DNA from 2 places in the Dactylosporangium sp. CS-033363 genome. Region 2 is predicted to be linked to the other one. Evidence: riboswitches for the same ligand, from Rfam matches in the RefSeq annotation. Region 2 holds a riboswitch; the other holds the start of a gene.

Region 1 (3,395 bases), 1.0 Mb from region 2:
TCGTGGACCTTGCCGCACAGCTCCGCGATCGCGGTCTCGTAGACGCCGTGCGTCGACGGGTAGGTCACCATGATCGCCGCGAGCCGGTCGCGGTGCTGCTCGATCTTGCGGTCCAGGTCGGCGAGGTCGACGTTGCCGAGCTCGTCGCAGGCCACCACCGCGACCCGCATGCCGGCCATGACCGCGCTCGCCGCGTTGGTGCCGTGGGCGCTCGACGGGATCAGGCACATGTCGCGGTCCGTGTCACCGCGATCCATGTGGTACCCCCTGATCGCCAGCAACCCCGCCAGCTCCCCCTGCGAACCGGCGTTGGGCTGCAGGCTCACGGCGTCGTACCCGGTCACCTCGGCCAGCCAGCGCTCGAGGTCGTCGATCAGCCGGCGGTACCCCTGGGTCTGCCCGACCGGCGCGAACGGGTGCACGTCGGCGAACTCGGGCCAGGTGATCGGCTCCATCTCGGCCGTCGCGTTGAGCTTCATGGTGCAGGAGCCCAGCGGGATCATGCCGCGGTCGAGCGCGTAGTCCTTGTCCGAGAGCCTGCGCAGGTACCGCAGCATCGCCGTCTCGGAGCGGTGGCTGGAGAACACGGGGTGCGTGAGGTACGCCGACGCGCGGCGCAGTTCCGCCGGCACGGCGTCGGCGGTGTCGAGCTCGGTGACGTCGGCGTGCGCCAGACCGAACGCGGCGAGCACGTCGCGCAGATGGCCGAAGGTGGTCGTCTCGTCGCAGGCGATGCCGATCCGGTCGGCGTCGACGCGCCGGAGGTTGATCCCGCGCTCCGCGGCGGCGGCGACGATTCGATCGGCCTCAGCCGGTACCAGAGCGGAAACCGTGTCGAAGAAGGCACCGTGCTCGACGGTGATCCCGCCCGCGCGCAGCCCCGCGGCCAGGCGGGCGGCCATGTCGTGGGTGCGCGCCGCGATCTCCCGCAGCCCGTCGGGGCCGTGGTAGACCGCGTACATGCTGGACATGACGGCGAGCAGCACCTGCGCGGTGCAGATGTTGCTGGTCGCCTTCTCGCGGCGGATGTGCTGCTCGCGGGTCTGCAGCGCGAGGCGGTAGGCCGGGGCGCCGCCCGCGTCCTTGGACACGCCGACGAGCCGGCCGGGCAGGGTGCGCTCCAGGCCCTGGCGGACCGAGATGTAGCCGGCGTGCGGGCCGCCGAAGCCCATCGGCACGCCGAGGCGCTGGGCGCTGCCGACGGCGACGTCCGCGCCGATCGCGCCCGGCTCGCGCAGCACGCACAGCGCCAGCAGGTCGGCGGCGACGGTGACGATCGCGCCCCGCTCGTGGGCCTCGGCGACGATCGCCTCGTGGTCGCGGACCGCGCCCGACGCGCCCGGGTACTGCAGGTGCAGCCCGAACAAGGCCTCCGGAAGCTCATCGGTGCCCAGGTCGAGCACGCGCACCTCGATGCCGAGCGGCTCGGCCCGGGTCCGGATCACGGCGAGCGTCTGCGGCAGCACGTCGGCGTCCACGACGTACACGTCGGCCTTGACCTTGGACGAGCGCCGCGCGAGCGTCATCGCCTCCGCGGCCGCGGTCGCCTCGTCCAGCAGCGACGCACCGGCGACGGGCAGCCCGGTCAGGTCGGCCACGACGGTCTGGAAGTTCAGCAGCGCCTCGAGGCGCCCCTGAGAGATCTCCGGCTGGTACGGCGTGTAGGCCGTGTACCACGAAGGGTCCTCGAGCACGTTGCGCACGATCACGGGCGGGGTGTGCGTCCCGTAGTACCCGACGCCGATCATCGACACGAGCGGCCGGTTCGCCGACGCGAGCGCCCGCAGCTCGGCGAGCACCTCGGCCTCGGACGCGGCCGGCGGAAGGTCGAGCGGCTGGTGCCACCGGATCGAGCCGGGGATGGCGGCGCTCATGAGCTCCTCGACCGTCTCGTACCCGACGGTCTTGAGCATGCGGGCCTGCTCGTCGGCGCTGGGGCCGATGTGCCGCGCGGCAAAATTGGACATAGCCACACTCTCTGGGTCGCGGACAGGGGCGGACGGATGCGCGTCCTCCCCCTCTGTCGCTTACTCCAGAGGTGCCAACCCGATGCGGTCCTTTGTGCCTGAGAGGTTCCGGGGAGGATTTGCCCCTTCGGCGCCGCTGCCGCGTGACACGCAGCGATCTCTCCCGCACGGGTATTGCCGGCACACCTACCCTACCAACTGTGCAGGACTTGACCATCGTGGCGAAGCACACGATCTACTCCGCGATCGTCGGCTCCCGCGCGTACGGCCTGGCCGGCCCGGGTTCCGACACCGATCGCAGGGGCGTGTTCCAGACCCCGACGGCCGCGTTCTGGTCCTTGGACAAGCCTCCCACACACGTGGAGGGCCCGCTTCCCGAGCAGTTCTCGTGGGAGGTCGAGCGCGCCTGCACCCTGGCCCTGGCGGCCAACCCGACCGTGTGGGAGTGCCTGTCCTCGCCGCTGGTCGAGCACCTCACGGACGCGGGCCGGGCGCTGCTGGACCTGCGCCCGGCGTTCCTGTCCCGCCGCGCCGCCCGCACGTACGGCGACTACGCCCGCAACCAGCTCGACCGCCTGACCGCCGCCCGCAACCGCACCGGCGAGGTCAACTGGAAGCAGGCCATGCACATGATCCGCCTCCTGCGCGCGGGCGCCCACGTCCTGCGCACGGGCGAGGTCCTGGTGGACGTGTCCGCGCTCCGGGACGACCTGCTGGCCATCCGCCGCGGGGAGCTCGGCTGGGCGGAGTTCGAGACCCTGGCTGCTTCGCTGAGCGCCGGCCTGCGGGCGGCCGAGGCGGCGTCCCGCCTGCCGGAGGACCCGGACCGCGCGGCGGTCGACCGCTTCCTGACCGCCCTGCGTGGCGGCACGGCGACGGTGGCCGCCGCTCCTGCCCCTGCTGCTGCTGTCCCCGTTGCCGTTCCGGAGGGCATCCCGGCGTGGGCGGGCGAGGTGGCCGACGAGCACCCGTACCCGCTGGCGTTCGCCACGGTGAGCGGCGCCCACCTGTACGGCTTCGCGTCGGTGGACTCGGACCTGGACCTGCGGGCGTGCCACATCCTGCCGCTGCACGAGGTGGTCGGCGTGGACACCGGCCCGGAAACGGTCCAGATCGACGGCATGCGGGAGGGCATGGAGCTGGACGTAGTGAGCCAGGAGCTGGCGAAGTTCATCCGACTCCTGCTCCGCCCGAACGGCTACGTCCTGGAGCAGCTGCTGTCGCCGCTGGTGGTCCGCACGTCACCGCTGCACGACGAGCTGAAGTCCCTGGCCGCCGACTGCCTGACCGCTGGGCATGCCCGCCACTACCTGGGCTTCGCGACCACCCAATGGCAGCTGTACGCGAAGACCGCCGAACTGAAACCGGCCCTGTACACGCTGCGGGTCCTGCACACCGGCATCCACCTGATGCGGACCGGCCACCTGG
Region 2 (3,395 bases):
GAGATCGGCCGCGGCGGCGTCGACGGCCGTCTTGACCGCGGGCGCCTTCGGGTCGACGTCGTCGAGCAGGCCGATGACGGTGCCGCTGGAGTCGTTGCCGGTGGCGATGGCGTCCATGCCGCCGATCGACTCGACGTGCTTGGGGTTGCTCGGGTCGGCGATCGCCGAGAACACCGGCCCGAAACTGAGCCCGCCGAGCACGACCACGACCAGCCAGAGGCCGATCACCGACCAGCGGTGCCGGAAGCAGAACCGTCCGATGCGCGCCACCACACCCAGTGCCATGGACGAAAGCTTCTCACTAGCACTCGATGACGGTGACGGCCAGGCCTCCCCGCGCGGTCTCCTTGTACTTCACGGACATGTCGCGGCCGGTCTCGCGCATGGTCTTGACCACCTTGTCGAGGGTGACGTGGTGCGCGCCGTCGCCGTTGAGGGCGAGCCGGGCCGCGTTGACCGCCTTGACGCTGGCGATCGCGTTGCGCTCGATGCACGGGATCTGCACCAGGCCGCCGACCGGGTCGCAGGTCAGGCCCAGGTTGTGCTCGAGGCCGATCTCGGCCGCGTTCTCGACCTGGCCGGGGGTGCCGCCGAGCGCCTCGCAGAGCCCGGCCGCGGCCATCGCGCAGGCCGAGCCGACCTCGCCCTGGCAGCCGACCTCGGCCCCGGAGATCGAGGCGTTGCCCTTGATGATGATCCCGACGGCCGCGGCGGCGAGCAGGAACCGCACCACGCCGTCGTCGTCGGCGCCGGGCACGAACTGCGTGTAGTAGTGCAGCACGGCCGGGATGATGCCGGCGGCGCCGTTGGTGGGCGCGGTGACGACCCGGCCGCCGGAGGCGTTCTCCTCGTTGACGGCCAGGGCGTACAGGTTGAGCCAGTCCATGACGTGCAGCGGGTCGGACATATCCGATTTGTGGGACAAATCGACGAAGAGCTTGGGCGCACGGCGGCGAACGCGAAGGCCCCCGGGCAGGACGCCCTCCGCGCGGGTGCAGCCGTTGCGCACGCACTCCTGCATCACCGACCAGATGTGCAGCAGCTCGGCCCGGATCAAAGGCTCCGAGCGCCAGGACAGCTCGTTGGCCAGCATCACGTCCGAGATCGAGCGCCCCTCGCAGTGGGCCAGCAGCTCGCCGCCCGTGGTGAACGGGAACTTCAGCGGCACGTCGGCCTCGGCGATCACCCCGTCCGGGCCGACCACGAAGCCGCCGCCGACGGAGAAGTACGTGCGCGCCAGCAGCTCCTCCCCCGCCCCGTCCCACGCGGTGAAGCGCATGCCGTTGGGGTGCTCGGGGAGGCTGCGGCGACGGTGCAGTACAAGATCGGCGTCTGGATCGAACGCGATGTCGTGCCGGCCGAGGAGCGCGATCCGCCCGTCGCGCCCCGCCTCGGCCTCGGTGTCCACGGTGGCCGGGTCGGCGCCCTCCAGCCCGAGCAGGACCGCCTTCGGCGAGCCGTGGCCGTGCCCGGTCGCGCCGAGCGAGCCGAACAGCTCGGCCTTGACCCGCCGGACCCGCGGCAGCAGCCCGTCGTCGGCCAGGCGGGCGGCGAAGCGGCGGGCGGCGCGCATCGGCCCGACCGTGTGCGAGCTGGACGGGCCGATGCCGATGGAGTACAGGTCGAAGGCGCTGAGCGTCACGGAAGGCTCCCCTGGTGTCGAGGGTGGGCCTCCCCGCTCTGTCATCGAATGCCTGAGAGCTTCACCGCTTTGACAGGCGGTTTGCACCGTGGGCGCGGGACGCGGCGTCCCGGCTTTTCAGAGTCGCCTACCCGCGGCGGTACGTGGGCCTGAGAGATTCCCGGGGAGGGTGTTGCTCCTTCGGCGCCCCTGTTGCCAGGGGACTCTCCCGTCGCAGGTGAAACGGCGTGCTTATGCGGTTGTCGGGCCGACCGTACTACGGTGCCCAGGGCGCGGCAACGGACCGGGTGATGTCCGGCACGAGGCTGTTCGGGTTGTCCTGGGTGGCCGATCCGCCCGGCGTGGCCAGCCACAGCTCGGAGTTGATGTGCCGCAGGTAGGAGCCCGGGAAGTTCCAGGACGCCAGCCGCACGCGTGGTGGCGGCGCCGTCGTCGCCGGCCGAACCCGGCACGGACGCCAGGGCGGCGGCCCAGCGGGCGGCCATCTTGTCGTACCCGCCGCGGGTGGGATGCACCCCGTCGGCCAGGTCGGCGGTGGTGAGCGCGGCGTGCATGTCGACGTAGTGGACCTTGGATCCCTTGCCGGCCACCATGCCCGGGATGGTCGCGTTGAACGTGCGCGCCGCCGCCTCCCGCCCCGCGTCCGACAGCGGGATGATCGAGGCGACGAACACGTCCGCCCCGGGCGCGGCCGCGCGCACGTGGTCGACGAGCGCGGAGAGCCGCGCGGGCGCGTTGCCGAGGTCGTAGTTCTGGATGACGTCGTTGGTGCCGAGGTGGATGAGCACGCTGCGCGGGGCGGTGCCCTGCACCCAGGCGGTGGCGTTGGCGTCGACCTGCTCGATGCGCCAGCCAGGGTGCCCCTAGTGGTCGTGGTCGGGCAGGTCGGCCGGCCCGTTGAACTGCGAGCCGACGAAGTCGACCGGGTGCCCGGCGCTCGCGAGGGCGCGCCACAGGTTGATCCGGTAGCCGCCGGGCACGTTGAAGCCGTCGGTGATCGAGTCGCCGAGCGGCAGGATGCGCGTGCCGCCGTTGGACTCCGCGTGCGCGGCAGCCGGTGCGACAAGGAGCGCCGCGACGGTGGCGGCCGCTGTACACTTCCCGTTGGAACTCCGAATTCCGCCCCCGTGGAGACACGTCGCAGATGGGGGCGGGACCTCGCAACAGTCGCGAGGAGGAGGTGGCGACAGCGCTGGATGTCCGCTGCCCACCCACAGGGAGTACCACATCATGGAACTTGGCCTTGGCCTGCCCGTCAGCGACCCGCCGCGGCTGCTCGACTGGGCCCGCCGCGCCGAAGCCGCCGGTTTCGCGAGCGTCGCGCTGCTGGACCGGCTCGCCTACGACAACCCCGAACCGCTCGTCGCCCTGGCCGCCCTCGCCGGCGCCACCACCCGCATCCGGCTGCAGACCGAGGTCCTGCTCGCCCCGCTGCGCGGCACGGCGCTGCTGGCCAAGCAGGCGGCCACGCTGCACCTGATGTCCGGCGGCCGGTTCCGGCTGGGCGTCGGCGTCGGCGGGCGCGAGGACGACCACGCCGCCGCGGGCGTTCCGCTCTCGCAGCGCGGCGCGGTGATGGACCGGATGCTGGGCGACCTGCGGGCGATCTGGGGCGGGGCGCCGTACCCGATGACGCCCATCGGCCCGCTCGGAGGCCCGCCGCTGCTGATCGGCGGGTTCGCCCCGGCCGCCCTGGCCCGGGTGGCCCGTTTCGACGCCGGCTTCCTGTGCGCGGCGCCGCTGCAGTGGGCGG

The links. Region 2 has a riboswitch for glycine ahead of ACQPZ4_RS38960 (L-serine ammonia-lyase). Riboswitches for the same ligand answer to the same signal wherever they lie in the genome.
Region 1: linked by a shared signal. The riboswitch ahead of gcvP (aminomethyl-transferring glycine dehydrogenase) and the one ahead of ACQPZ4_RS38960 (L-serine ammonia-lyase) in region 2 are both predicted to bind glycine.

Annotation. Positions count from the first base shown of each region.
Region 1 covers NZ_CP192032.1:7,473,148-7,476,542, forward strand. The annotation lists gene gcvP (aminomethyl-transferring glycine dehydrogenase) at 1-1,967, opposite strand, end outside; glycine riboswitch at 2,043-2,143, opposite strand; partial or broken gene ACQPZ4_RS34610 (nucleotidyltransferase domain-containing protein) at 2,177-2,836, shown strand; gene ACQPZ4_RS34615 (nucleotidyltransferase domain-containing protein) at 2,900-3,395, shown strand, end outside.
Region 2 covers NZ_CP192032.1:8,468,837-8,472,231, forward strand. The annotation lists gene ACQPZ4_RS38955 (MMPL family transporter) at 1-285, opposite strand, end outside; gene ACQPZ4_RS38960 (L-serine ammonia-lyase) at 302-1,642, opposite strand; glycine riboswitch at 1,671-1,769, opposite strand; glycine riboswitch at 1,770-1,863, opposite strand; gene ACQPZ4_RS38965 (AbfB domain-containing protein) at 1,899-2,054, opposite strand; partial or broken gene ACQPZ4_RS38970 (GDSL-type esterase/lipase family protein) at 2,173-2,454, opposite strand; gene ACQPZ4_RS38975 (LLM class flavin-dependent oxidoreductase) at 2,873-3,395, shown strand, end outside.